Regions from separate parts of the Geobacillus sp. FSL K6-0789 genome, predicted to be linked through region 3. Evidence: riboswitches for the same ligand, from Rfam matches in the RefSeq annotation. Region 3 holds a riboswitch; each other region holds the start of a gene.

What was found. A riboswitch is a leader RNA that binds a small molecule or an ion and turns the genes downstream of it on or off. The one in region 3 is predicted to bind S-adenosylmethionine.
Positions count from the first base shown of each region.
Region 1: it holds a riboswitch for S-adenosylmethionine, as region 3 does, so the genes downstream of both, metK (methionine adenosyltransferase) here and NSQ51_RS02450 (phosphoadenylyl-sulfate reductase) in region 3, are expected to answer to the same signal.
Region 2: it holds a riboswitch for S-adenosylmethionine, as region 3 does, so the genes downstream of both, NSQ51_RS03575 (bifunctional homocysteine S-methyltransferase/methylenetetrahydrofolate reductase) here and NSQ51_RS02450 (phosphoadenylyl-sulfate reductase) in region 3, are expected to answer to the same signal.

Region 1 is NZ_CP151966.1:2,473,909-2,483,125, forward strand. Features, by position in the region: gene NSQ51_RS13045 (MFS transporter) at 1-1,027, opposite strand, end outside; gene NSQ51_RS13050 (hypothetical protein) at 1,143-1,307, opposite strand; gene NSQ51_RS13055 (YtzC family protein) at 1,440-1,703, opposite strand; partial or broken gene NSQ51_RS13060 (hypothetical protein) at 1,825-2,049, shown strand; gene NSQ51_RS13065 (class I SAM-dependent methyltransferase) at 2,160-2,747, shown strand; gene NSQ51_RS13070 (tetraprenyl-beta-curcumene synthase family protein) at 2,805-3,914, opposite strand; gene NSQ51_RS13075 (gamma carbonic anhydrase family protein) at 4,253-4,801, shown strand; gene metK (methionine adenosyltransferase) at 4,824-6,035, opposite strand; SAM riboswitch class I at 6,165-6,279, opposite strand; gene pckA (phosphoenolpyruvate carboxykinase (ATP)) at 6,498-8,084, shown strand; gene NSQ51_RS13090 (Rpn family recombination-promoting nuclease/putative transposase) at 8,209-9,111, opposite strand.
Region 2 is NZ_CP151966.1:680,935-691,181, forward strand. Features, by position in the region: gene metH (methionine synthase) at 1-545, opposite strand, end outside; gene NSQ51_RS03575 (bifunctional homocysteine S-methyltransferase/methylenetetrahydrofolate reductase) at 538-2,385, opposite strand; SAM riboswitch class I at 2,455-2,556, opposite strand; gene NSQ51_RS03580 (zinc-ribbon domain-containing protein) at 2,689-3,072, opposite strand; gene NSQ51_RS03585 (hypothetical protein) at 3,374-3,544, shown strand; gene NSQ51_RS03590 (uberolysin/carnocyclin family circular bacteriocin) at 3,608-3,838, shown strand; gene NSQ51_RS03595 (hypothetical protein) at 3,906-5,525, shown strand; gene NSQ51_RS03600 (stage II sporulation protein M) at 5,539-6,048, shown strand; gene NSQ51_RS03605 (ABC transporter ATP-binding protein) at 6,238-6,888, shown strand; gene NSQ51_RS03610 (ABC transporter ATP-binding protein) at 7,011-8,072, shown strand; gene NSQ51_RS03615 (ABC transporter permease) at 8,069-8,878, shown strand; gene NSQ51_RS03620 (ABC transporter permease) at 8,875-9,678, shown strand; gene NSQ51_RS03625 (ABC transporter substrate-binding protein) at 9,679-10,247, shown strand, end outside.
Region 3 is NZ_CP151966.1:478,936-489,182, reverse strand. Features, by position in the region: gene NSQ51_RS02460 (low molecular weight protein-tyrosine-phosphatase) at 25-513, opposite strand; gene NSQ51_RS02455 (DUF1128 domain-containing protein) at 717-941, shown strand; SAM riboswitch class I at 1,069-1,175, shown strand; gene NSQ51_RS02450 (phosphoadenylyl-sulfate reductase) at 1,298-2,005, shown strand; gene NSQ51_RS02445 (inorganic phosphate transporter) at 2,021-3,094, shown strand; gene sat (sulfate adenylyltransferase) at 3,126-4,286, shown strand; gene cysC (adenylyl-sulfate kinase) at 4,299-4,910, shown strand; gene cobA (uroporphyrinogen-III C-methyltransferase) at 5,063-5,839, shown strand; gene NSQ51_RS02425 (sirohydrochlorin chelatase) at 5,850-6,596, shown strand; gene NSQ51_RS02420 (acylphosphatase) at 6,667-6,951, shown strand; gene NSQ51_RS02415 (arginase family protein) at 7,035-7,820, opposite strand; gene NSQ51_RS02410 (YojF family protein) at 7,994-8,341, shown strand; gene bshB2 (bacillithiol biosynthesis deacetylase BshB2) at 8,355-9,008, shown strand; gene NSQ51_RS02400 (NAD(P)-dependent oxidoreductase) at 9,169-9,810, opposite strand; gene NSQ51_RS02395 (hypothetical protein) at 9,961-10,247, opposite strand, start outside.

The sequences.
Region 1 (9,217 bases), 1.2 Mb from region 3:
GTCCAGCCGTGGCCGTGCCGTTGACGATCCCTTGGTAAAACCCGGCTCTCCCCAGCGGCGCCAGCTCGTTCACCACCGCCGGAATCGCCGGCCAGACGATCATTTCGGCGATCGTGAGCACAACCATCGACGTCGCAAATTGCAAAAGTGAATCCGCGCCAAACAATATCGCAAACGAGACGGTGAAAACGGCGAACCCGATGGCGATCTGCCGCTTCATCCCCGGCATAAAGCGGCGGACCAACGGCGCCAACAGCGGCTGGCCGAGCACGATCAAGGCGCCGTTGATCGTCCAAAGCAAGCTGTAGTGATGAACCGGAATGGAAAGCTCGCGCGTATAGGCGGCGATCGTCGTCGACCATTGGACGTAACTCATCCAGCATAATCCATAGCCGGCGCAAAGAAGGACAAGGGCGCGGATGTGCGCCCGGGGCGCCCCGTCCCCCGTTCGGCGCTTCCGCTCTTTTCTCCGCAGCGGCGGAAGCGGCATGCGCCGCAGCCCAATGACGACCGTCGCCAAAAAAGCGGCATACAGCCAAACGTTCGCCCAAAACACGAGCGCAAACGAATGCGAGGCGACAACGCCGCCAAGCGCCGAGCCGGCGGCGACGCCGATGTTTTGCGCCACATACAAGGCGTTGAATGCCCGCCGTCCCCCTTCCGGCCAAACCGCCCCGACATACGCCGACGCCGCCGGAAAGACGACGCCGTTGCCGATGCCGACAAGCGCCAGCCAGACGGCATAATGCGGCCAACCATGCCAGACGCCCAAACCGACAAGCGCCGCCATCGTCAGGCACGCTCCGGACACGAGCGTGCGAAACCCGCCGATCCGGTCAAACAACATGCCGCCGAGCAAGCTGCCAATGACGCTGCCGCCGGAGTTGAGCATCAGCACCGCTCCCGCTACGACGAGCGGCTGGCCGAGCTGTTCATGCAAATAAATGGTATTTAGCGGCCATAAAAACGACGCTCCTGTGACATTGAGCGCCATGCCGACAAGCAGCCACCAAAGAGCACGGGGCATCGGTCATCATCCTTTTCGTCTGCTATTTCGACTCCCAAACTAATTGTATGTGGGAAAGCGAAAAAAAGCAATCAAAAAAAGAGGGCGGCATGGCGCCCTCACAGACAGCGGCGCGTCACCCGTTCCGCTGCTTGGAGCGGGCCGGCTGGCCACCTGTTTGTTCATACTGTTTTTTCGCCAGTTTCACCGGATCAAAGTCTTGGCCGAGTTCCAAATCGTTATTGTTGTGACCGTTGCGCGTTTTTTGCTCCGGGTTCGTTTGTTTCAGACGTCGCTTCATTCCTTGTTCCTCCTTGTGTTCGCCATCAAGCAGACAGCCGCCCTGCGGTTGCTTTCCGTTTCACCGGTCAGGCAACATCCGCTTGTTATGCACCAGGACCTTCGATAGCGGCCATCGTGCAAAGCTCTTGTTTCATCGGTCAAGCAAAATCATCTCGTTTTGCAGCTGCTCAAGCTGAAGCCGCATCCGATGCAGCTGTTCCCGCTGCTGGGCGTTGCAACTTCGCGCCAAGTGAGCCAAATCGTTGACTGTCTGCTCAAGCATTTGCTGGGCGTTTGTGTATTCCGTGATGTTGTAGTGCTCTTGCTTTTGCGCTTCCGTATATTGTTCTTTCGCAAAGCGGATGACGTCTTCGCACCGCTGCAAAAATTCTTCCACCGATTGTCTTGTCGCCATGCGCTCACCTCTTTTCATGATGTTCCCTCATCTTTACTATGCGCCGACGCTTTCATCTGTATCACGTCAATGATTGGCAACAGTCGCTTTTTGCCGCCATCCGTGGTACAATGCAAGGATGATGCCATTTCAGCACAAGGAGAGAACGGCCGTGACAAACGCAATCCCATTTCCATATGCCGCCGACGGAAAACGGTATCACACATGGAACTGCCATTTGCGGCAAACGTTCGGCCAAAACGTGTTCAAAGTCGCCCTTGACGGCAGGTTTGACTGCCCGAACCGCGACGGAACGGTGACGTATGGCGACTGCACGTTTTGCAGCGCCGCCAGATCGGGCGATTTTGGCCCGATGTGGAGCGTCAACAAATGGGAAGGGCTAAACGCCATTGACGCTGAACTCAAGCGGCGGGACAGCTTTCAAGGAAAGCGGCGCGAACAGGGGGTGGCAAACGCATGGCCATCATGAATATTTTGCCGTTTGCCCGCTTTTTGCTTGATCAAGCAGTCAACGAAGGCGACATCGCCGTCGATGCGACAGTTGGCAACGGCCATGACACCGTCTTTTTAGCCGAGCTCGTCGGGGAGCGCGGGCATGTGTTTGGTTTTGATATTCAAGCCGAAGCGATCGCGGCGGCCAGAGCCCGCCTCGCCGAACACGGGCTGGACGGGCGGGTGACGCTGTTTCAGACAAGCCATAGCCTGCTGCTCGAAACGCTCCCCGACTCCGTTCACGGACGCATCGCCGGCGCCGTGTTCAACCTCGGCTATTTGCCGGGCGGCAATAAGCAAATCGCCACCCAGCCGGAATCGACGATTCAAGCGGTCGAGCAGCTTCTTTCCATCCTAAAGCCGGGCGGCATCATCGTTCTTGTCGTCTACCACGGCCATCCGGAGGGAAAGCGCGAACGCGACGCGCTCCTTGATTACGTCCGCTTTCTTGATCAACGGCGCGTCCATGCCTTGAAATACGAATTCATCAATCGGCAAAACAACCCGCCGTTTTTGATCGCACTCGAGAATCGGGCGGATGGGAGCGCCTGATTCCGTCCGATCCGCCGACGAACCACTGCTCTCGCCAGTACAAGCAAACGGCTGCCCTTACGAAAAGGACAGCCGTTTTTGTTGCTCCTGCCAAAAGCGGTACGCTTTTCCGTTCCAATAAAAAAACATCGACGCCGCCCCGCCGGCGCGGACGAGCCGGCGCGCCAGCCGGTGCAGACCGCGTTGCTTTTTCACCTTGGCATCCGACAAATACAACCCAAGAAGCCCTCGGTGAATAAGGCGGTGAAACTGGCTGTGCGGAAGGGCGCCGACATGGCGGTCGGCCTCTTCGATGAAATGGCAAAGCCGCTCAAGCATCACCGTTTCATTCGGATAGTAAAAGCAAAAATTCAAATCGCCGCCGGCTCGATCTTCCTCTTGATCGATCAAATAGTCGAGCAAAATGTGCAGCCCTTGAATGTATGGAAAATAACCGTCGCGCACTTGTCTCGCCATCTCCGGCGGCAGCGATTCGCCAAACGCATAGGCGACGAGGCAGAAAATACCGAGCGTCGAACCGGAGCAGGCGGAAAACTCATACCACTCCATCGGCGGCAAGGCGTCTTTGTATTGCGCGAACCATTTCTCCAGCCGCGGCACCCGCTCGCTCGCTTCGACATGTTTATGCACTTGCAAGTCGCAATAATATCCGGCCAATTCATGCAAAAATGGGGCGATCGTCTCATAATGGCGCACCGTCTCGAGCACCTCTTGGCACGTGCGGACAAGCGCCGGCAAATAGCCGCCGTCTTCCTGTTCGCGGCGATGTCGGTAATAGTTCGACGGCTCGGCGCCGATTGTCAACGCGTCCGGCATCGAATCGTGCAAGGCGCGAAAGTCGAGCGGATCGAGCGAGGTGCTGCGGTCGCACAAATTATCCAAATAATCGCTGATCGTCTGGTAAGCCACGATAAAGCGGATGCAATCCTCCATGTTTTCTCCGGCCAAAAGCGCCAAAATGGAGCCGCCTTCGCAATGGAACGTTTTCGACGCGATGCTCGCCAAGGCCTGGCGCCGAAGCTCCGGGTCGGGAATGCGCTCGGCCTGGCGCCGCCAATAGGCAAGCTCGCGGTGGACAAGCGGAAGCACGTCACGATACACCATTTTCATCAAGGCGATGGGGTTTTTCGGAATGTTCAATCGGTTCACCTCAGGTGCAAACACCATGGTCTCGTCTCCTAGCATTTCCATCTTATCGGCAACCAAAATTGTTTCGCGTCTGAACAGCTTGCGATCTCGTCTTCCAGTATTGCCATCAATGCGGCCGGGGCAAATCATAAAAGGGTTGGCGACGGAATGAAAAAGCCGCTCAACAACGGTTCTTCTCACGTTGAGAAGCTTTGTGAAATCGGATCTTCTTCCCCGATCCCAACCACTCATCGGGCGAAACGAAACGTTTTTCACCAATCCCGATTAGGCGCGCTCGCTTTCGTTGGCGATTTGGACGCAGCGTTGTACAATACATGGTGAACGATCGATTTTGCAACAGAAAGGAACGAACGCCCATGATTTACCCATACAAAGGCAAAACGCCGCAAATTGCCGCCTCCGCCTTTATCGCCGACTATGTGACGATCACCGGCGATGTCGTGATCGGCGAAGAGACAAGCATTTGGTTCAATACCGTCATTCGCGGCGATGTGGCACCAACGGTGATTGGCAACCGGGTCAATATTCAAGATAACTCAATTTTGCATCAAAGTCCAAACAATCCGCTTATCATTGAGGACGGGGTGACGGTCGGCCATCAAGTCATTTTGCACAGCGCCATCGTTCGCAAAAACGCGCTCATCGGCATGGGCTCAATCATTTTGGACCGCGCGGAAATCGGGGAAGGCGCGTTTATCGGCGCCGGCAGTTTAGTGCCGCCGGGCAAAAAAATTCCACCCAACACGCTCGCCCTCGGCCGACCGGCGAAAGTCGTCCGCGAACTGACGGAAGACGATATCCGCGAAATGGAGCGCATCCGCCGCGAATATGTCGAGAAAGGGCAGTATTACAAAGCGCTGCAGCAACAGCGGACATCGTGCGCCGACAAAAAAGAGCTACCGTGATCAGGCAGCTCTTTTTCTTTCATCACTTGTCCGCCAGCGCCAGCGCTTGTTCTCTCAGCGTCGTCGCTTTATCAGTGCGCTCCCACGGCAAGTCGATGTCCGTACGCCCAAAATGGCCGTAAGCAGCCGTCTGTTTGTAAATCGGGCGGCGCAGGTCAAGCATTTTGATGATGCCCGCCGGGCGGAGATCGAAGTTGCTGCGCACGACCTCAATCAAAATGTCTTCCGACACTTTGCCGGTGCCGAACGTATCAATGGAAATCGATACCGGACGGGCGACGCCGATCGCGTAGGCGAGCTGCACTTCGCATTTGTCGGCCAGTCCTGCCGCGACGATGTTTTTCGCGACATAGCGGGCCGCATACGCTGCCGAGCGGTCGACTTTCGTCGGATCTTTGCCCGAGAACGCGCCACCGCCGTGGCGGGCGTAGCCGCCGTACGTATCGACGATGATTTTGCGCCCCGTCAACCCAGCATCCCCTTGCGGACCGCCGATGACAAACCGTCCTGTCGGGTTGATGAAATAGTTCGTGTTCTCATCAAGCAGCTCCGCGGGCACGACCGGCTTGATGACCTGCTCTTTAATGTCGCGCTCGATTTGCTCTTGCGTAATTTCCGGATGGTGCTGCGCGGAAACGACGATCGTATCGACGCGCACCGGTTTGCCGTTTTCATCGTATTCGATCGTCACTTGCGTTTTCCCGTCCGGCCGCAAGTACGGCAAGACGTCCGTTTTACGCACTTCCGCCAATCGGCGCGCCAAGCGGTGCGCAAGCGAAATCGGCAGCGGCATCAATTCTTCCGTCTCATTGCAGGCGAACCCAAACATCAATCCTTGGTCGCCGGCGCCGATCGCTTCAATTTCCTCATCAGTCATCTGACCTTCGCGCGCCTCGAGCGCCCGATCCACCCCCATCGCAATGTCCGGCGATTGTTCGTCAATCGACGTCAGCACCGCGCACGTATCAGCGTCAAATCCGTATTTGGCGCGCGTGTAGCCGATCTCCCGGATCGTATCGCGGACGATGCGCGGAATGTCCACGTATGTTGATGTCGTGATTTCCCCGCTCACGAGCACCAGCCCGGTCGTGACGCTCGTTTCGCAGGCGACGCGGGCGTTTGGATCTTTTTCCAAAATCGCATCCAAAATGGCGTCAGAAATTTGGTCGCAAATTTTATCCGGATGTCCTTCCGTCACAGACTCTGAAGTAAACAAGCGGCGTTTGGCTGACATTCGGTTTGTTTCCTCCTCTTGGCATAATGTGGCGACACGGAACTCATTTCCCTTTTTCCCTTCGCAATATAAAAAACCTTTCCTGTAACGGCTGAGGAAAGGTCATGGCAATCGTATTGCTTCCTTTCACTCTTATCGTTCAAGGACTGCGCCTTGCCACAGGTTAGCACCATTTCACACATGTCCAGTTGTGACGGTTGCTGGGCTTCATCGGGCCTGTCCCTCCACCGGCTCGGGATAAGAGTATCCGTTCAATGACTTATCTTATCGCAACGGAATCGGCAAAGTCAACTATCAAAATTCATTTTTTATCATTTCCAGCCGCGAAAATTCTTTCCTCAAGGAAATCGACACATTGGGCAAAATAAAGTTTGAAAAACCCACACAATTAGTATGGACTATTAATAAAAATGTGTTATACTATTTTCAAGAGTGATTACAAAAAGAAGGCGGGTTTTGAATATGGGGATCGCAAACATGACGAATAAGCTTGATTTATTGCTACAAAAACCGTACGTACATCACCAATTGTCCGTCGCCGAGCTCGTCGAGAAAGTCCTGCAACGGAACGAAGGACGGCTGACCCACACCGGAGCCGTCGCGGTGACAACCGGCAAGTACACGGGGCGGTCGCCGAAAGACAAATACATCGTCGAAGAACCGTCCACGAAGCAAACGATCGACTGGGGAACGGTCAACCAGCCGATGTCTCCGGAAACGTTTGAGAAACTGTACGACAAAGTGCTCGATTATTTAATGAAACAAGATGAACTGTTCGTCTTTAAAGGCTTTGCCGGCGCCGATCCGAAATACCGGCTGCCGATTCAAGTCGTCAACGAATTCGCCTGGCACAACTTGTTCGTCCATCAGCTGTTCGTCCGCCCGAGCGCCGAGGAGCTCGCCGCGCACGAGCCGCAATTCACCGTCATTTGCGCGCCGAACTTTAAAGCCGACCCGAAGGTGGACGGGACGCGCTCGGAAGCGTTCATCATCATCTCGTTTGAACGGCGCACCGTGTTGATCGGCGGCACCGAGTATGCCGGCGAAATGAAAAAATCGATTTTCTCGGTCATGAACTATGTGCTGCCGGAACAAGGCATCCTGCCGATGCACTGCTCGGCCAACGTCGGGCAGGAAGGCGATGTCGCCCTCTTTTTCGGCTTGTCGGGAACGGGAAAAACGACGCTCTCGACCGACCCGAACCGCCGCTTGATCGGCGATGACGAACACGGTTGGTCAAGCCGCGGCATTTTCAACATCGAAGGCGGCTGCTATGCGAAATGCATCAACCTATCGCGCGAGAAAGAGCCGCAAATTTTTGACGCCATCGGCTTCGGCGCGGTGCTCGAAAACGTCGTTCTCGATGACGCGACGCGGGTGCCGAATTACGACGACGGCACGCTGACGGAAAACACACGCGCCGCCTACCCGCTTCAGGCGATCCAAAACATCATCGACCCGAGCGTCGCCGGCCATCCGTCCACGATCGTGTTTTTGACAGCCGATGCGTTCGGCGTCCTGCCGCCGATCAGCAAGCTGACGCGCGAACAGGCGATGTACCATTTCTTAAGCGGCTACACAAGCAAGCTCGCCGGCACCGAACGCGGCGTCACCGAACCGGAAGCAACGTTCTCAACGTGCTTCGGCGCACCGTTTTTGCCGCGCCCGGCCGTTGAGTACGCGGAAATGCTCGGGCAAAAAATCGCCGAACACAACGTCCGCGTCTTTTTGGTCAACACCGGCTGGACAGGGGGGCCGTACGGCGTCGGAAGCCGCATGAAGCTCGCCTACACCCGGGCGATGGTGCAAGCCGCCGTCGAAGGGGAGCTCGACAACGTCGAAACGGTGCAAGACCCGATTTTCGGCCTCGCCATCCCGACCCGCGTCCCGGGCGTGCCGGATGACGTCCTGCAGCCGCAAAACACATGGGCCGACAAACAAGCATACGAACAAAAAGCAAAAGAGCTAGCGCAAAAATTCCGCGCCAACTTCCAAAAATTCGCCCACATCGATCCGTCCATCGAAAAACTCGGCGGACCGCTCGTGTAACAAGAACCCAGCCGGACAGGGAGCCGTTCCCTGTCCGGCTGTTTTTTCGAACGCATAAAATGATTGTCGTCGATCCCCCGGGATTTTTGTACGATTGGAGGTCGACGACAATGCGAAGGCGGGTTTACTTCTTCAGCTGTTCAATCTTTTCCGCCGGCAGCCCGGTCAGCTCGTGGATCGTGTCGACATCGTACCCTTTCGCCAACATTTTCTTCGCGATGTCGATTTTCCCTTCCTCAATCCCTTTTTGGCGCCCTTGCTTCATCCCTTGTTTGACTCCTTGTTGAATTCCCTTTTCCATTCCCCGCTGTTCGTACGAGACGATGAGCTCCATCACTTGCTTCGCTTCCTTCGTCTCCATTTGGCTCACCTCGTTTCGCAGTTGGATTTCCTCCGCTTCGGACAACCGCAAATACGTTTCAAAAAACCCAAACAACAGCCGCTGCTTCGCCTCATCGAGCTCAAGGCGGACTAGCATGCGCAAAAACTCCTTTTTCACTTCCACCTTCTCGCTTTCATTATACCCCATTTTGCTTAACAAGGCGGCGGCAACCGGATTGTCACGGCGGATGTACTCGCGCCACGGCAGTTTGCGCAGTTCCACCGTCAGAAAGCGGAAGTCGAGAACGGTCAAAAACGGAAACTGGACGACCAATGAGGAAGGTTCATCGTGGTGTTCATCATAGCTGAAGATGGCGATCGGAAGAATGCGGCGGCGGTATTTTTGAAACAAGCGGCTGAAGTAGAGGAACATTCGCTCGGGGAAGGTCCGCTGTGCGTAGCTTTGGTGTTCGACATGGACGATGATGAGCCCTTCCTCCCCCTTCATCTTCGTTTCGACCAACAAGTCGACGCGATGCTTCTCTCCGGCCGTCACGTCGGTAAACAGTTCTTCTGTGAGGAAAGAAAGGTGGCGAACGTCGATGTGCTCGTACACGTTGGGAAAGAAAAGAAGCAAAAACTCTTCGAAAAACGTCGACAGCAGCTCTTTGAACAACCGGTCGTGATCGATTCGCGGTTTGGCCACGTTTCCCCTCCTTGCGGCATCGAATTCATCGTATGATATTCGCTCTCCGCGGCCAAACTCCTTCTCCTCCCCCCTACTTTTTTTATGGTATGATCAAACGTCGCAC
Region 2 (10,247 bases), 200 kb from region 3:
TCAAACGCCTTCGAAATGCCGAGAAAACCGGCTTTGACATTCAGCGTATCTTGGCACGTCTCGAGTAGGAGAAGGTCGACGCCTCCTAAGAGCAGTCCGCGCGCTTGTTCTTCGTAGGCGGCGACGAGTTCTTCAAACGTTGCGCCGCCTGTCACCGACAACGTTTTCGTCGTCGGCCCCATCGAACCGGCGACAAAGCGCGGCCAGTCCGGGGTGGAGAACGACTCAGCCGTTTGTTTGGCGAGTTTGGCCGCTTCGATGTTCAGCTCAAGCGCCAAATGACCGAGGCCATATTCGTCAAGCACGATGCGTGTCGCTCCGAACGTGTTCGTTTCAATGATATCAGCACCGGCTTCTAGGTACGCTTCATGAATGCGGCGGATGATATGCGGGGCGGTGAGGGTCAAATATTCGTTGCACCCTTCATACGCCTCGCCGCCAAAGTCGACGGCCGATAGGTTGGCTCTTTGGATCATCGTGCCCATGGCGCCATCGATGACAAGAATTTTTCTTTGCAGCTGCTGTTCTAAGGTGACGTTAGCCATGAACAACCTTCCTTTCTTTGGCGGCCGCTTCTTTTTCGTGAATGTAGCGGACGAGCTCGACTGTCATGTCATAGCGCAAGAACGGCGTGATCAAATAAATGCCGTTAAACAAATCAAACGCAGCGTCAATGAGCGATTTGGCGATAGCGATGCCTTCCTTGGCTGCTTGCACCGGGTCGCTGCCGCAGGCGGCCATGCGGGCGCGAATCTCGTCAGAGAGCGTAATGCCCGGCACTTCATGATGCAAAAAGTCGGCGTTGCGCGCGCTCACAAGCGGCATAATGCCGATGTAAATCGGCGTGTCAAGATGCTTGGTTGCTTCGTACACTTCAACGATTTTCTCTTCCGAGTAAATCGGCTGGGTCAAGAAATAGTGGGCGCCGCATTGAATTTTTTTCTCCATTCGCTCAACTGCTTTATCCAAATGGCGGACGTTCGGGTTGAACGCAGCGCCGATCGAGAAGTTCGTTTTTTGCCCAAGCGGTTTGCCCGAGTACGACAGCCCTTCGTTAAACTGGCGGATCAAGCGGATCAAATCGAACGATGATAAATCATACACCGACGTTGCTCCTGGGAAGTCGCCGATTTTCGACGGGTCGCCGGTAATGGCGAGCACGTCGGTGATGCCGAGCGTATGCAAGCCCATCAAATGCGACTGTAAGCCGATCAAATTGCGATCGCGGCATGTAATATGCACAAGCGGGCGGATGCCGAGTTGCTCCTTGATGATCGTGGCGACAGCGGCGTTGCTGATGCGCGGCGTGGCGAGCGAGTTGTCGGCCAACGTCAGCGCATCGATGCCGGCGTCATGGAGCGCTTTCGCCCCAGCAAGAAACTTGTCAATGCCGAGTTGCTTCGGCGGATCTAGCTCCACAATGACCGAGCGGTACGTGCGGGCGAGCTCGGGAAGCGGAGTCGGCGCGGGCCGATCGGCTTGCACCGATACAGATGCCGTGCGCCGCTTCACCGTTTTTTCCGTCACCGGCGTCCGGTCGGCGAGCGCCTTTGCCATTGCCTCAATATGTTTCGGCGTCGTGCCGCAGCACCCGCCGATCAAGCGCACCCCTTGGTCGCGGAACGCTTTGGCTGTTTCCTCGAAATATTCAGCGTTCGTCTCATAGACAAGCCGGCCATCGCGGTAATCCGGGAGGCTCGCATTCGGATACGCCGACAAAAACGCCTGCTTCGGCAGCGGCACTTCCTCGAGCGACCGAAGCATATGATATGGACCGAGACGACAGTTCAGTCCGACGACATCGGCCCCGAGCGCCTCCAGGCGGATAAGGGCGTCCGCGAGCGGCGTGCCATCTTGCAAGACGCCGACTTCATGGAGCGAGACGTGAGCGATAATCGGCAAGTCGGTCTCTTTGCGGGCGATGGCAAGCACCGTCTCCAACTCTTCCAAATCGTAATACGTCTCGAGCAGCACGCCGTCGACTCCTTCAGCCATCAGGACAAACAGCTGCTCGCGAAACGTCCGTTTCACTTCTTCAAGCGTGACGACGCTTTTGTTTAACGTGCGCAGCCCCCCGATCGTTCCGAGCACGTATGCCCGCCCGTTCGCCGCTTGCCTGGCGAGCCGCACCGCCGCGCGGTTGATGGCCGGCACCTCATCTTCAAGGCCGTAGCGGGCGAGTTTCACATAGTTGGCGCCGTATGTATTCGTCTGAATGACATCGGCGCCCGCGGCGATATACGCTTCATGAATATGAATGATTTCGTCTGGATTCGATAGATTCAATTCTTCAAAACAACGGTCGACGCCATGCGAATATAACAGCGTCCCCATCGCTCCGTCGGCGATGAGAATGCGTTGTTTCAACTCATCGAGCAGCCCCACGTTTGATTCCCCCATTTCGTTGTAGTAAAAGAAAAAAGCCTTCTAAGAAGAAGACTTTTCGTTCGCTTCTTCTTATCTTCCAGGCTTCCGCCTGTCTGGATTTAGCACCTTGGCCGCGGCCAGGTTGCTGAGGGTTCACCAGGCCATTCCCTCCCCCTCTCTTGATAAGAATGCCGGTATGCAATTGTGCGGTGACGTTTTGATGATTACTATATAATTTAATGTATTTTTCGAAATTATTCAATACGGTGAAGAAGGAAATTTCAAAAGTTAAAGAGATTCAGATAAAAAGAGCGGCTCGCGTCAAGGGCTCGGTGCTTTCCCGCATCGGGGGCAAAACTGAAAATCACGCTGCACATGTTCTCCGCAGTATGGGCAATACTTGTTTGTTTTCTCTTTGCCTCCAAATCGGACGTTCAGTGGGTCGGGCTCTTCCTCGCTGACGACAATGTCCAATAAGGACATGCGTTGTTTTCCCGTCGCATTTTTGTAATGGTAAATTGCTTGAAATACACCGATGGCGATGACGACAAGGCCGAAAAACGGAAAAAAGCGGGCGGCGGGAAACGGCGAGTCCGCGGTGATGGAGAAGGTCATCACCATCCAAAAGATGCCGAACAACACAGCGGCGATGCTGCCGAACAGCCCTTGCATCGACGGGACGCGGCCGGGTTTGATGCTTTTCAAGTGGATTCCTTCTCCATTCGTTTCATGTTGGTTGGGATTATTATACCATATGATGATGTAGGAAACATGGGATGACGTAATAAAAAAGAAGCATTGTATCTCCTCCCTTACCTTGTACTAATCTCTTAAAAGCATCTCTGTTTCATGTCAATAGCACGAAATATGTCGAAATATGTAAAAAAAGATAAAATTATCGAACGATTTCTCTTCTTTTTTTTTTTAGAGTCAAGGTGTATAATTAAAATGGATGATATTAACAAGGAATTTACTAGAAACCGCATCGCAGACAGGAGTGAAGTGGGTGAAACAATGGTCGTGGCCGTATTTTATTCTGATTAGCCTGCCGCTTGTTGTGTTGATTGGAGTTGCTTTTCGCCTAAAAGCGGCCAGCATGCCCATCAAAATAGGATTTATTGTATTGGTGCTGCTTTACGGCGGGGTTTATTCTCGTTTAGTGCGAAGGATGAGATAGACACAGAATGTTTTTGAAAAAAGTTTTGATCGATTATCATTTACTGGAAGGAGGTGATAGGTTATGAGTTTGCTGGCGCTTGTTGCCGGGACGCTCGGCGTGTCACAGACAATCGCGACGACGGTTGTTTCGATTGTGTTGACCGGCTCCACTCTCATTTCTATTATTCTTGGGATCACCGCTATTTTGTCAGGTGGAGTCGACGCCATTTTGGAAATTGGGTGGTCAGCTTTTGTCGCGACGGTGAAAAAAATAGTGGCGGAACGAGGAAAAGCAGCAGCGATTGCATGGTAAAAGGCAAAACGGCAGGGGAAAAACTCCCTGCCGTTCCTAATGAGTAAATCAATGTGGGGGAAGAGAAATGAAACTCGTATGGCTGTTATATCAACAACGACAACGAAGCAGTTTGGAGCCGTTGCAGAGAAAATCGCCTTTTTCCCCGAAGATGACCATGTTCTTGGTGGAAGCGGCGAAATGGCTTGTTTCATCGGCTGTGGTTGTAGCCTTTTGTGCTCGATCCTCGACGCTGTTTCGCCCTTCTATGGTTATGGGAGCTCTTTTTTTCATGTCTGTCAGTCCTTTCATAGGAGTTTTGCTTGAGTCCAAAGAGGCATTGCAACGTCAATACCATTATCATTATGTGCGTCTGTCTGGAGTGCGGGATGACGAGGTGTGGCAGCGATTGCTCAAAATCCACTATGCTGTGTCTCTTCTGCGGCTATTGCCGATTTGGTTGCCTCCTTCCATTGGGTTGATGATGATGTTCGGGATCACAGGCGCATCATTCGTATGGTTTGGACATACGATGTTGTTGCTTCTTTATGTGACATCGCATATAGTGCGTGGCTCAACTTTTAGAGCGATAGGCGCATTTTCTGCCTTTTTCTTTCGAATGGCATCATTCGCGATTGGTTATGTCGTGCTTGCGGCGATTGTGCCGTTGCTGCAATTGTCCCGCCAAGCGGTTCGAATGTATGGGTTGTCGCTCTCTTACCTTGTGTATATGGATGGTTATGTTGCTCATTGGCAACAGCTGTTTTATGAACGCATGACAAGTTGGAGGGAAGGGTGGTTATTTTCAAGTACAACTTTATCATTCATCGGTGCTGGATTCGCTCTGTTGGCTTTGATTTGCTTTTCTTTCACTCGTGCGTCTCATTCTGACAAGACAGCGTACATGCTATATTCATGGCATCAACGTGTCATAGAGTCGTTAAAAATTCGCAGCACGAATAATGCAATTTTATATAAAGATCTTTGTCTGTTAACACGCCAAGCCCGTGAGTTGACGAAACCGCCTTGGTCGCTATTTTTGCCAGGGGAATGGTTTTTGGTCGCAGGAGCGAATTTGGCGCTGTTGCCGATTGTTCATAACGGGTCGATCATTTTGTTTTTGTTTATGTTTGAAATGTATATCGTCATGACAGGGACGTTGCGGGCCATTACCGACGTCTTTCGCGACATTTTTCAGTTTGAAAGCGAGATGGAGCGTCTCACTGTGTTTCGTCTTCTTTCTCCACCTCCTCTTGTACCGTTAATCGAAGCGAAATGGACGCTGCTTGAGCGATTAGGCGTCTACCCATGCATGACGGCAGTAGGATTGCTACTTCTCGAATACATAGGATTATTGGGGATGCGTGGAGGGCTTTGGGCAGCAATGGGAGCTGTGGTGATGATGCCCGTCTATTCGCTTGTTGTCAAGCGGATTTTGCGCACCGATTATGAAGTATTCTGCCTTGTTTTAGCCAGCGGTGAGCAGGCGGCATTGACATCTCCGCGTGATTATGCGGGGTATATGGTGATTGCGGCCGGAAATCATTCGTTTCATCGCTTGTTGATTTACATAACCGTTTTTTCATCGCTTCTTTCTGCCTTTTTTATGCTTTTGAAAGGTTGGAGTTGGGCATGTTACAGCGTTTTGTTTGTCTTGATGCTGTACCTTGTATTATGGAATAGTTCTCAATATGCTCGGCGCACGTGAGGAGGCATTTGCGGTGATCAGACGAGCGATTCACACTCATTTGCCGTATATGTTATTGTCGTTAGGTGTGTACATTGTATGTTTTGCTTTTGGAGCAGTGATTTTTTCACAAAAGCTTACGATTCATCCGACTTCCATGGCGTTTTGGACCACTTTAGGCCACAACTTGATGGTTGGAGCCATTTTGATGGTTGGCGGATGGCTGACGCTAGGAATGGCCAATACCCTTTATCTCGGTTACAACGCAGCAATGCTAGGCGTGATCGTGAGAGGAGTCGCCACAGGATATGGCATGCAGCCGTTGATGACCGGTGTCTTTCCTCACGCGATTCCTGAAATCATCGGCCATATCTTGTTTTGTACATTAGGGTACGAGACATGGCGGTTTCTTCAAATCGTCAAAAAAAGAGCAAGAGGAGAAGAAGAAACGCTCTATATACGGGATATCCTCTTTTTACTAGTGCTGGCGGTCGCGCTGCTCATCATCTCAGCATGGTTGGAATCAACGGTGTCTCATGTATAAAAATAGACGGGTCTAAAAAGCAGGAGGCTCTTCACCACAACATGTACTTGACAAGCAATACAGCTTCCTGCACAAAGATTTGAAAAAATCACGGATTTGTTGATTTTCCCTTACAAGCGTAAATAGAGTTCAGAAAAAATCAAGTACAACTTTTGGTGAAGAGCCAAGCAGGAAAAGGGGAAGAAATAGATGGAACCGTTATTTTCATTGCAAAACTTGACGTATCGCTATGATGGGGGAGCCACGATTTTTCAGCAGTTCTCATTTTCCATTTTTTCAGGGGAGACCGTGCTTCTCACCGGCCCCAATGGAGTGGGGAAAACGACTCTTTTGCATATTATTTCGGGATTGCTCGATAAAGGAGAGCTGCATTATCAAGCCTTTTATAAAGGCAATCCGATTCAGCTTCCCGACATGCGCGCTCATTTGTCTTATGTGACATCCGAGACTGTCATGTTTTCAAAATTGACGGGTTATGAAAATATCGAATGTTTCCGGCTTTTATGGAAGCTGGATCAACAGTACGTCCGCAAAGCGAACGAATTATGCAGTCTGCTTGGAATGGAGGAGATGCTCCCGCTCCCGGTGGATCAGTATTCATTAGGAACAAAACAAAAACTGCATATTGCGATTGCTTTAGCCCGCCCGGTCGAATTGTATTTGATGGATGAACCGTTCAATTCCCTTGATAGGCTAAGTCGCGATCGGTTGGCGGAGTGGATTCAAGGCGACCGTCAACATGCTTATCTCATTGCTTCTCACGTTCATCAAGAGCGCTTCCCTGGCTCCCGCATAATCTCGCTTACACGTCCAAACAATGAAGACAAAATAGAAAAATGACGGCGGGATCTTCAGGAAAAATTCAGTTTTCATACGTGTGATCAAGGATTTTTCCGTTGCACTTTCCACTCTCCTATGTTCTAATTAGGAATAGTGAACATCAAGAAGACGGAGGGCTGGAAGTGAACGGGGAAGAGATCATCCGCTTCGAGCGAGTGACGAAGGAATACGACGGAACGGTCGTATTGGATGACGTCAGTTTTGCGATGGAGCGCGGGAAGTTTTATACGCTGCTTGGCCCGTCAGGGTGCGGGAAGACGACGATTTTGCGGCTGATTGCCGGGTTTATCGAACCGACGGAAGGAACGATTTATTTCCACGGGAAGCCGATTCAAAACGTCCCGCCGAACAAGCGGCAAGTCAACACTGTCTTTCAAGACTATGCGTTGTTTCCTCACCTCGATGTGTTTGAAAACGTGGCATTTGGCTTGCGCGTGAAAAAGATGAAAGAAGCACACATCCGCCAAAAAGTGAGCGAAGCGCTCCGGTTTGTCAACTTGGAAGGCTATGAGCGCCGCCGCATTCAAGAGATGTCCGGCGGTCAGCGCCAGCGCGTCGCGATTGCGCGGGCGATTGTGAATGAGCCAGAAGTGTTGCTCTTGGATGAGCCGCTATCGGCCTTGGATTTGAAGCTGCGCACGGAAATGCAGTACGAACTTCGTGAATTGCAGCGCCGCTTAGGGATTACGTTCATTTTTGTCACGCATGATCAAGAAGAAGCGTTGGCGATGTCCGATTACATTTTTGTTCTAAATAAAGGAAAAATTCAGCAGTTTGGGACGCCGAAAGACATTTACGACGAGCCTGTCAATCGATTCGTCGCCGATTTCATTGGCGAATCGAACATTTTGTCAGGGCGCATGATCGATGATTTCCTCGTCGAATTTGCCGGCAAACAGTTTGCGTGTGTTGACCGCGGCTTCGCGCCAAACGAACCGGTCGATGTCGTCATCCGCCCGGAAGATTTGGAGCTCGCGGCGCCGGAAGACGGGCAGATCGTCATCCGCGTCGATTCGCTCTTATTCCGCGGTGTCCATTATGAAATTTGCGGCTATGACGAAAACGGCAACGAATGGCTTGTCCATTCGACGAAAAAGGCTGAAGTCGGGGAAAAGGTCGGCCTTCGTTTTGAACCGGAAGCGATTCACGTCATGCGAGTCGAAAAGGAGGATGAGGACGCATGACGGAACGGGCGTGGCGGAACTGGTATTTAATCCCTTATGGCATTTGGCTTGTGCTGTTTGTCGTGGCCCCGATTGTCTTTTTGGTGTATGAATCGTTTTTGGATCTTGACGGCCATTGGACGTTGTCCAACTACAAATCCGTGTGGACGCCCATTTATTTGAAAATGATGGCGTATTCGTTTTGGTATGCGTTTTTAATCACGCTTGTGTCGCTGCTCATCGGCTATCCAACCGCCTATTGGCTGACAAAGACGAGGCACAAGCAGTTATGGCTGTTGTTGCTTATTTTGCCGATGTGGGTGAATTTGCTGCTGAAGGTGTATGCGTTTTTAGGGCTGTTCGGCACGTACGGGCTGGCCAACGCTTTGTTGAAAGCGCTGGGCGTCGGGCCGCGGCAGCTGTTGTTCACCGATTTCAGTTTTGTCTTTGTGTCGGTGTACATTTTTATTCCGTTTATGGTGCTGCCGATTTTCAACGCGCTGGAGGAGCTGCCGCCATCGCTTGTCGATGCCGCCCGCGATTTGGGCGCTTCGGCTTGGACGACGTTCCGCCGCGTCGTCTTCCCGCTCACGCTTGGCGGGGTGAAGGCCGGCTGCCAGGCGGTGTTTATCCCGGCGCTGTCGCTGTTTATGATTACACGCCTTGTCGCTGGCAACCGCGTCATTACGCTCGGCACTGCCATTGAACAGCATTTTCTTGTCACCCAAAATTGGGGGATGGGGGCGACGATCGCGGTTGTGTTAATGATCGCGATGGCGGTCATCGTCGTCCTGACAGGAACCGGAAGGAAAGAGGGAAGCCGATGAAACGGACGCATTGGTGGGGACGTGTGTACTTGTTAGTCGTGTTTGCCGTGATGTATACGCCGATTGTGTATTTGATGTATTATTCGTTCAACAGCGGCGGGGCGATGCACGATTTTCAATCGTTCACGTTTAAATGGTACCGCGACGTGCTGTCCGACGACCGCTTGCTCATCATCGTTTTGAATACAATCGTCATTGCGCTGCTGTCGGCGGCGGTCGCGACCATACTCGGGGTCATCGGGGCGCTCGCCATTTACTATGTCAAGCGGCAGCGGACGAAAAACGCCCTTCTTGCTCTCAACAACGTGTTGATCGTCAGTCCGGATGTCATCATCGGCGCTTCGTTTTTGTTGCTGTTTACGGTGGCCGGCATCAAGCTTGGGTTTACATCCGTGCTGTTGTCTCACATTGCTTTTAGCGTGCCGATTGTCGTGTTGATGGTGCTGCCGAAACTCGAGGAAATGAGCCCGACGCTGATTGATGCGGCTAGAGATTTAGGAGCCAGTCATTGGCAAGTGCTGTCCGGTGTGGTGCTGCCGTTTTTGGCTCCGAGCATATGGGCGGGCTTTTTCATGGCGCTCACGTATTCGCTCGATGACTTTGCCGTGACCTTTTTTGTCACGGGAAATGGGTTCTCGACGCTGTCCGTGGAAATTTATTCGCGGGCGCGCCAAGGCATTTCCTTGTCAATCAACGCATTGTCGACGCTTCTGTTTTTATTTACCATGCTGCTCGTCATCGGCTATTACGTGCTCAGCCGAAAAGGCGGCCGCTTGTACGGGATAGGGGGGCGAAAGTAGGTGAGACGGCTTGTCCAAGGATTTGCGGCCGTGTTTATCGCCGCGTTCGTCCTGATGTTTGTCACTCATCGGCTGAACGAAGCGGAAGGGTACGGCGGAGGCAAAACGGTGACGGTCTACAACTGGGGCGATTACATTGACCCCGCGCTCATTCGCGAATTTGAAAAAGAGACAGGGTGGAAAGTGATTTACCAAACGTTTGATTCCAACGAGGCGATGATGGCGAAAATCGCCCAAGGCGGGGCAACGTTTGACGTCGCCGTTCCGTCCGATTACGCCATCAGCAAAATGATCGAGGAAAACTTGCTGTTGCCGCTCGATCACGACAAGCTGCCGAATTTACAATATATCGAACCGCGGTTCCTCAACTTGCCGTTTGATCCGCACAACCGGTATTCCGTGCCGTATTTTTGGGGGACGGTCGGCATCGTCTACAACCGCGAGATGCTTGGCGGCAAGACCATCACAAGCTGGAACGACTTATGGAACCCGGACTTGCGCAATCAAATTTTGCTTGTCGACGGAGCGCGCGAAGTGATGGGGATGGCGTTAAACAGCCTCGGCTATTC
Region 3 (10,247 bases):
TCGCCCTCCTTTTCCGTTTTTTCATCATTTTCTTTCCCTAGGGGCCAGCCGATGATCGCGGACGATCGCGTCAAGCAAATGCTCGCAGCCGGAGCGAATCAAGCGGTACACTTCGGCAAAATTCCCGGTATAATACGGATCCGGCACATCGTCTTTTTCCCGATCCGGGACAAAATCAAGCAGCCGGGCGATCACCGCCGGCGAATTCGGCCCGGCGAGCCGGCGCAAATCGCTCAAATTGGCGGCGTCCATGGCGATGATGTAATCAAATTCCTCCAAGTCGCGGCGCCCGACTTGCCGGGCGCGGATGCCGGAATAGTCAATGTCGTTTTCACTCAAAATCCGCCTTGTCCCCTCATGCGGCGGCTCCCCGACATGCCAGCTGCCCGTTCCCGCTGAATCAACGACAATCTGTCCGTCAAGCCCCCGTTCGTTCACCAAATGACGGAATACCGCTTCCGCCATCGGCGAACGGCAAATGTTGCCGAGGCAAACAAACAACACTTTGACCATCGAAGCAGCCACTCCTTTCCATCCCGTTTTCTTGGCATTAGTTTTCCCTTTTCATCCAAGCGCTTGATAGCTGCTTTCTAGCAGCTCGTGCACATGCACCTATATTTTACCACCTAACGCTGGCGCGGACTATATTGCCTCTCCCCTTTTTCACCGCCGGTGTGGTACAATACATGATAACCTGCCACGAAAGGAGCGAAACCATGGATTTATCGAAACCGTCCGCAGAAAACGTCGAATATATCGTTGAACAACTGAAGAAAAAATTAAAAGTGCTCAATTTTGATGCGATTAAGCCGGCCCATTTTTCCGAGGCATGGTATGACGAACTGAAAGACATTTACGACATGGTCATGAAGCGTGAAACGTTCAGTTCAAGCGAAATACAGGCCATTGTTGAGGAGCTCGGAAGCCTGCGCAAGCGGTAATCCTCTCCTTCCGTCACCGGATGGAAGCATCGCGAAGCTGCCTATGTATATAAAAAAATTCCTATCGAAAAACTAGGATTGACATTAGCGCCAATTGTGTTAAAATTTAATCAATATAAATTACATACGCTTATCAAGAGCGGGGGAGGGACTGGCCCGATGAACTCCGGCAACCTGCCGCGTTTGGCAAGGTGCTAATTCCAGCAAAATGGGATCCATTTTGGAAGATAAGGCGTCCCTCGTTCTTCCGCTCTTTCCGAAATGGAAGGGGCGTTTTTATCGCCAGGCTGCCCGTTGCCGGATGAATATCCGACTAATTATGTTGATTTTCTTTGTTTTTTAAGGAGGGGGAAACGATGCTCACATATGACCAATGGGAAACGGCCGAAAAACCGTCTTTTCCGTCCGATGATGAAACGAAAGGGGCGTTGGCTGTCCTTGCTTGGGCGTACCGCGAATACGGCGATGACATTGTCTATGCGTGCAGTTTCGGCATTGAAGGGATTGTGCTCATTGATTTGATTTTCCAAGTCAAGCCGGATGCGGAAATCGTCTTTTTGGATACAGGGATGCATTTCCAAGAGACGTACGACACGATCGCGAACGTACAGGAAAAATACCCGTCGCTCCGCATCGTGATGAAACAGCCGCACTTGACGCTGGAGGAGCAGGCTGCACAGTTCGGCGATGAACTATGGAAACGCGATCCGAACAAATGCTGTGAGTTGCGCAAAGTCATTCCGCTGCGGGAAGTCTTGACCGGCGTCACCGCCTGGATTTCCGGCTTGCGCCGCGAACAGTCGCCGACGCGGCGCCATGTCGAGTACATCAATAAAGACGACAAATTCCGCTCCATTAAAGTGTGCCCGCTCATTCATTGGACGTGGAAAGACGTTTGGAATTACGTATATAAACAAGGTCTTCCGTACAACGTGCTCCATGACCGGGGCTACCCGAGCATCGGCTGCGCCCCTTGCACAGCGCCGGCATCGGATCCGAACGATTTGCGCTCCGGGCGCTGGGCCGGCCAGGGGAAAACGGAGTGCGGGCTCCATCTCACATAAGGGGAGAACAACTATATGCTCCTTGCCATTGCCTTTATTGTGTCCTTTTTCTTCGCCATGAACATCGGGGCGAGCGGCGCGGCCGCCTCGATGGGCGTCGCGTACGGGTCGGGCGCCATTCCGAAAAAGTCGATGGCCCTCCTTCTTTGCGGCATCGGCGTGTTTCTCGGCAGCCTTGGCGGCGGAGAAGTAGTGAAAACGATCGGGTCGGGCATTATTCCGTCTTCGATCCTCACCGTCAAAATCGTCGTCATCATTTTAACGGCGGCGGCCATTTCACTTTTTGCGGCGAACATCATGGGCATTCCGCTCTCGACGAGCGAGATCACCGTTGGATCAGTCGTCGGTGTTGGCATCGCCTATCAGGCGTTGTACTTTCATAAGCTGCTGTTTATCGTGTCGGTATGGATCGTGATCCCGATCGTCGCCTTTTCGTTTACGCTGGCTGTCGGCAAATGGTTTTTGACGCTCAAGCGAAAATATCCGCAGCTTGAACAAGGGCGCTGGCAAAAAACATTCATGGCCTTGCTCGTTGTCACGGGCTTTCTCGAGGCGTTTTCCGCCGGCATGAACAATGTGGCCAATGCCGTCGGGCCGCTCGTCGGCGCCGGGCTGATGGCGGTCGGGCCGGCAACTATCTTCGGCGGCTTGTTTGTCGCTGCCGGCGCCCTGTTGCTTGGGCATCGCGTGTTAGAAACAAACGGAAAGAAAATTACAAACTTCTCCCCGTTTGAAGGAATCGCCATTTCCGGCACGGGAGCCGTGCTCGTCATCATTTCGTCGCTGTTTGGTTTGCCTGTTCCGCTTACGCAGATTACGACATCGGCGATCATCGGCATCGGCACGGCGAAAAGCGGGATGTCGATTTGGCAAAAGCGGATTGTCGTGCAACTGTTGAAAGTGTGGTTTGTTTCGCCAATATTTTCCCTTGTCATTTCGTACAGCCTTGTGAAACTGTTGCTTGACAGCGATGTTTACACGGTGATTGCCATCTTCAGCGTCTGCCTGGCGACGCTTGGCGTCATCAGCTTAAAAAAAACAGTCGCCGAAGAAGAGCGTTCGCTTCATGAACATGGCGGCGGCATTTAATGAACATCTATCAATCTAGGAGGTTATGAACATGAGTTTGAGCATTCCGCATGGCGGCACATTGATCAACCGTTGGAATCCGGATTACCCAATCGATGAAGCAACGAAAACGATCGAGCTGTCCAAAGCCGAACTAAGCGACCTTGAGCTGATCGGCACAGGCGCCTACAGCCCGCTCACCGGGTTTTTAACGAAAGCCGATTACGATGCGGTCGTAGAAACGATGCGCCTCGCTGATGGCACTGTCTGGAGCATTCCAATCACGCTGGCGGTGACGGAAGAAAAAGCGAGTGAACTCACTGTCGGCGACAAAGCGAAACTCGTTTATGGCGGCGACGTCTACGGCGTCATTGAAATCACCGATATTTACCGCCCGGATAAAACGAAAGAAGCCAAGCTCGTCTATAAAACCGATGAACTCGCTCACCCGGGCGTGCGCAAGCTGTTTGAAAAACCAGATGTGTACGTCGGCGGAGCGGTTACGCTCGTCAAACGGACCGACAAAGGCCAGTTTGCTCCGTTTTATTTCGATCCGGCCGAAACGCGGAAACGATTTGCCGAACTCGGCTGGAATACCGTCGTCGGCTTCCAAACACGCAACCCGGTTCACCGCGCCCATGAATACATTCAAAAATGCGCGCTTGAAATCGTGGACGGCTTGTTTTTAAACCCGCTCGTCGGCGAAACGAAAGCGGACGATATTCCGGCCGACATCCGGATGGAAAGCTATCAAGTGCTGCTGGAAAACTATTATCCGAAAGACCGCGTTTTCTTGGGCGTCTTCCAAGCTGCGATGCGCTATGCCGGTCCGCGCGAAGCGATTTTCCATGCCATGGTGCGGAAAAACTTCGGCTGCACGCACTTCATCGTCGGCCGCGACCATGCGGGCGTCGGCAACTATTACGGCACGTATGATGCGCAAAAAATCTTCTCGAACTTTACAGCCGAAGAGCTTGGCATTACACCGCTCTTTTTCGAACACAGCTTTTATTGCACGAAATGCGAAGGCATGGCATCGACGAAAACATGCCCGCACGACGCGCAATATCACGTTGTCCTTTCTGGCACGAAAGTCCGTGAAATGTTGCGTAACGGCCAAGTGCCGCCGAGCACATTCAGCCGTCCGGAAGTGGCCGCCGTTTTGATCAAAGGGCTGCAAGAACGCGAAACGGTCACCCCGTCGACACGCTAAAGGAGGAGCGAGATGAGCACGAATATCGTTTGGCATCATACATCGGTGACAAAAGAAGATCGCCGCCAACGCAACGGCCATCATAGCGCCGTCCTTTGGTTCACCGGCCTGTCCGGATCCGGCAAATCGACGGTGGCGAACGCCGTCTCCAGACGGCTGTTTGAGCTTGGCATTCAAAATTACGTTCTCGATGGTGACAATATCCGCCACGGGCTCAATAAAGACCTCGGCTTTTCCGCCGCCGATCGGACAGAAAACATCCGCCGCATCGGCGAAGTCGCCAAACTGTTTGTCGACAGCGGCCAGTTCGTGTTAACGGCATTCATTTCGCCGTTTGCCGAAGACCGGGCGCTCGTTCGCCGCTTAGTCGAGGAAGACGAATTCATTGAGATATATGTCAACTGCCCGATTGAGGAGTGCGAGAAGCGCGATCCAAAGGGGCTGTATCAAAAAGCGCGCCGCGGGGAAATCCGCGAATTCACCGGCATCGATTCGCCGTATGAAGCGCCGGAAGCGCCGGAGCTGACCATCGAAACGCATCGTTATTCGGTGGACGAATGTGTCGAGCAAGTGCTCGCGTATTTGCGGGAGCGCGGATTCATCCCCGCATTGGAAACCCATTAACGATACCGTGTTTCCCACTCGAAAAAAGAGTGGGAGACGATTTTACAAAGTCGTTTTCATGCCACGGCCAGGCGTTTACAATGAACATCAACGGAACGTTTGCGCTGCTGCCGGCAGCTGACGGGATCACGACAGAAAGGGCTGAAACAACGATGGGGAAAGTATATTTGGTCGGGGCCGGCCCCGGCGATCCGGAACTCATTACCGTCAAAGGGTTGAAATGCATTCAACAAGCCGACGTCATTTTGTACGACCGCCTCATTAATGAGGACTTGCTGGCATATGCCAAGCCAGACGCTGAACTCATTTTTTGCGGCAAGCTGCCCGGCTACCATGCTATGCAGCAGGAAACGATCAACCGTTCACTCGTTCTGCATGCAAAAAAAGGAAAAACAGTTGTCCGTTTAAAAGGCGGCGATCCGTTTGTGTTCGGGCGCGGCGGTGAAGAGGCGGAAGCGCTCGTTCAGCACGGGATCGAGTTTGAGATCGTCCCTGGCGTCACATCGGCCATCGCGGCGGCCGCTTACGCCGGTATTCCTGTCACCCATCGCGAGTTCAGCTCCAGCGTCGCCTTTGTCACGGGGCATCGCCGCGACGGAACCCGCGAAGACATTAAGTGGGAAAGCCTCACCAAAGGCATTGATACGATCGCCATTTACATGGGCGTCCACAATTTGCCATACATTTGCGGTCAGCTGATTAAATACGGCAAGGCGCCGGATACGCCGACGGCGATCATTCAGTGGGGAACGACCCCCATCCAGCGCACGGTCACCGGCACGCTGTCGACAATCGCCGCTATTGCCGCCAAAGAACGCATCGAAAATCCAAGCATGGTCATCATCGGGGATGTCGTCCGGCTGCGCGCCAACATTCAATGGTTTGAGCGGTTGTTGTCATCATCGGCAGCCGCTGGCGCCACCTCGTGAGGCAATGGCGATGGAAGCCATTTTGTACGTCAGCCACGGCAGCCGGGTTCCGGCTGCGCGCCGAGAAGCAGCCCGCTTCGTTGAACAATGCAAGGCGGCCATCGACATCCCGATTCAAGAACTGTGCTTCGTTGAGCTGGCTGAGCCGGATATTGCGACCGGCGTTGACCGTTGCGCCGCCCAAGGGGCAACCCGTGTGATCGTCATCCCGTTGCTGCTTCTATCCGCCGGACATGCCAAACAGGACATTCCGGCTGCGCTTAAAGCAGCGAAACAGCGCCATCCGTCTTTGGAGATCGTCTGCGGAGCGCCGTTTGGCGTCCACGATGCAATGATTGACATCATCATCGACCGCATCGGCGAGCAGCCGGCGCCGCTTGACCATGAATCAATGGTTCTGCTGATTGGCCGCGGCAGCAGCGACCCGGATACGAAGCGCGACATCGCCGCTATCGCCCGGCGCTTGCAAGAAAAAACGAGCGTGCCGCACGTTGACGTTTGTTTTCTCGCCGCCATCCGCCCGACGCTTGACGAAGGGTTCAAGCGGGCGCAGGCATCCATATACCGGCGCGTCTTTATCGTGCCGTATTTGCTGTTTACCGGCGTTTTAATGAAAACAGTCGAACGGAAGCTGCAAGCGATGCCTGTTTCCGATCAACAGTGGCATTTATGCTCATACTTAGGGTATCATCCGCGGCTTGTAACGCTCATTCAACAACAGGTGCAGGCGCTGTCGGCAGCGAAAAAAGGAGCTTGAGCAGACAAGCTCCTTTTTTCATGGTATGATGGAAGCGAAGCGACCGCAGCGAAGGAGGGCTTCAATCATGATGAAACGGGTTCATGTCATGGTCGAAGGGCGCGTGCAAGGCGTCGGGTTTCGCTATTTCGTCCAACACGAAGCGCTCAAACGCCAGCTGACCGGCTGGGTGAAAAACAACGATGACGGGACGGTGGAGATGGAAGTCCAAGGGCATGAAAGCGCGCTCCAACTGTTTTTGGATACGATTGAAGCCGGCACGATGTTTGCCAAAGTTTCCCGCATGCACGTTGAGCCGCGCCCCGTCCGCCCTGACGAAACTAAGTTCCGCATTGTGTACGGAAGCGGCATTTGACTGTTGCACCGCTTGGATCTATTCCCAGCGCAGACGTTGTCCGTCTGCCGTCAAGCGCTCTTTCCACCAATGAAAAAGCGGGATCACCATCCGTCCTGCTTAAGCCGGCCGCAATGCGGCGCCGCATATTGAAAACACGTCTCCAAAATGGCCGTATTCGCACGCTCATTTTTTTGCTGCGCTTCACGGCAAAACGGATGGAATACATCGACAGCCGCTTGCGGGTACTCCCCGCATATGTCCACGCCGAGCACTTTTTTATAGAATAGCAGAAGGCGCAAACAAGCGAGCAGCCGGGAAAGCGGCATCATCCCCTGATCCCAGTTCGTCACGGAGTCTTCGCGGCGCAGCGCATCTTTATCAATGCTGATATAGACGCTCCCGGTCGGAATAGCGTCCAAAAGCGCCGTCGGCCATTCATCGTGATCATCGAAAGGAAGAACTGTAATCTTTGGAGATAAACGAAGATGGCTTGGAGAACATGACGGACCAACAATGATGACTTTTTGCAGCTGCGGATGTCCGAGTGCGTAAGCGACCCACGAGCCGCATGAAATGAGGCGGTCGCTCCCCCCTTCGGCATCGGTATGATGGTCAAACAAGACGAGCGTAAACGGCTCTTTCATCTCCTTTATGAGCAAATAGCTTACATAATGGAAGTTGCCGTTCCCGATTAAAACCGCTCCGCGCATCCGCCGACGGCGCAGCCGCCGTTCGATTTCGGCGAGAGCCTCCCCGCTGCAATACAAATTCGTCTCCGGCACATCCGACAGATCGATCCATTCGTGCGGAAAGCGGAACAATCGCTTTTGCGGCCGGTAAGTGCCGTCAAAATTGAGCATCGTGACACCATTGCCTTGAAACCCCATTTCTCCTCACCCTTCCTTTCGCTGAATCGTTGTTCAACGCCTCTCAGGTGCGGATGAGTCCAAGCTGTGTCCGTTCTTCATTATACAATGAAATACAATGAAAGACGAAATATTTCCGTTCCTATGCCTTGGTCATGTACAATAATAGAAAACAGCTAAAGGAGGGACCCCGCGTGCAGCCGATTGACGCCGCCGCTGTTCAAGAGGCGTTGGATCGCTTCGCCAATCGCGACGTATACATCCATTTGGAAACGACGAACGGGGCGTACGCCTCTCATCATAACGAACGATTCTTTTCCGCCGGCGCTTACATCCGCAACGCTCGCATCCGCTTCACCCGCGGCAAAATCACCGGCCCGGGGCCGTACCGCGTCGGGCTGAAGCTTCAAATCGGCTGGGTGTACGCCGAAGGGCTGACCCATTGGGAATGGACGAACGAAGGACAATTGTTGTTGGCCGGACACGATTACGAAGGGAAACTGGCTGTCGCTCTTGAGCTGAGCGACACGCCGTTCGCATAAGGAGGGGCTTTCGATGAAGGAACGACACGTACTTGTTGTGTTTCCCCACCCGGATGATGAGGCGTTTGGCGTTTCGGGCACCATCGCCCAGCATGTGCAAAGCGGCACACCGGTGACGTACGCCTGCCTGACCCTTGGGGAAATGGGGCGAAACATGGGCGTGCCCCCGTTTGCCAACCGTGAAACGCTTCCGCTCATCCGCAAGCAGGAGCTGGAAGAAGCGTGCCGCGTTCTCGGCATTCGCGATTTGCGCCTGCTCGGGTATCGCGACAAAACGGTCGAATTTGAGGATGAAAACGAACTCGCTGACCGGATTGCCGCCATCGTGGCAGAAACAAACCCGTCGCTCGTCATCACGTTTTACCCCGGCTACAGCGTTCACCCTGACCACGATGCATGCGGCGCTGCAGTCATCAGCGCCTTGACGCGCTGGCCGAAAGAAGAACGGCCGACCGTCCATTGTGTGGCGTTTGCGAAAAACTGTGAACAAGATCTTGGCCAGCCAGACGTCATCCGCGATGTCAGCACGGTGATCGAGACGAAGCTGGCCGCCATCCGCGCCCACCGTTCGCAAACCGAAGGGCTGATGCAGGCAGCCTCCAAGCGCGGCGATGCGCTTGCCTGGCTCAAAACAGAGCGGTTTTGGACGTACCGTTGGGATGATTGACCTGCCTAACCCGCCTTGAACAAGGTGTCCATCCCGATGAGGACACCTTGTTTCCGCGTTCACCGAAACCCCGCCGAGCCGCTGAACCAGCTATCAACTTCCGTTGTACAACTAAAAAGCGGCCGGTCAGTGAACGCATCGACAATATACATCGGAATGTTCATGGCTCTTTCCCTCTTTCCCCGTTTCGTTCTTTTTCGTTCACCAATAGCTGGGCCAACTCTTCATCCCATCGGCCCCGCTGCCGGAAAGACTCAGCAGCGAGCGCCCGAAACAGCCGCTTTCGTGCGGCATCGTCCGCCACCTCACGCAAAATGATATCGCGGGCCTTCTGCAAAAATTGAAGATACGGCTCATACTCTTCACCATACTTCTCCTCAAGCTCGCGGCGGATGCGGCGGGCAAGCGCCGGACTTGCCCCCCCGGTCGACACGGCAATGGTGAGTGGACCGCGGCGGATGACAGCGGGAACATGAAAATCACACCGTTTCGGGTCATCCACGACATTTACGAGTTGGCCGGGCGCTGCTGCTTGCGCCACCGCTTCGTTCACATTCCGGTCGTTTGTCGCCGCAATGACAAGAAACGCTCCTGCCAAGTCGTCTTCAGCGAACGTTTTCTTACGCCAAACGATCTCTCCTTTGGCCGCGAGCGCTTCAATGTCCGGCACCGCCTCCGGGGCGATTACCACAACGTCCGCTTCTGCTTCAAGCAAACCGTAAACTTTCCGCGCCGCCACCTTCCCGCCGCCAACGACGACCGCGCGGCGGCCGCGCACATGAAGAACAATCGGATACCCCACGGCGCAACCCCCCATTCCGGCATCCATCAGGCAGACTGAGTCGGTTTCTGCGCACAAACAGGCGCAATCTTCCCCGACCGCCTGCCTTGGCTGACAACAAAAAGTAAAAAAAGAAGCCGTGCATCGAACACGGCCTTTTTCTTCATTATATCATCCTTGTTTCACTTCTTGAAGCCATTTCGCCAACCGTTCATTTTTCTTTTTCATATGCTCAAGCCATTGCGGGAGCAGTTTTTTCATGGCCTCCTGATCATTGTTCTCCATCGCTTGCCTCGTTTGTTCATGAAGCTGATGAAGCTGTTGTTTTTCTTCTTTCGTCATCCACCGTTTCATTTTATGCAACTGTTTCAGCTCTTGTTTAAACTGTTCTTTGGTGATTTTTTTATTGGCCAGCTGATCGATGAGCCGGTCAAACGCCGCTTCACGCTCTTTTTTCA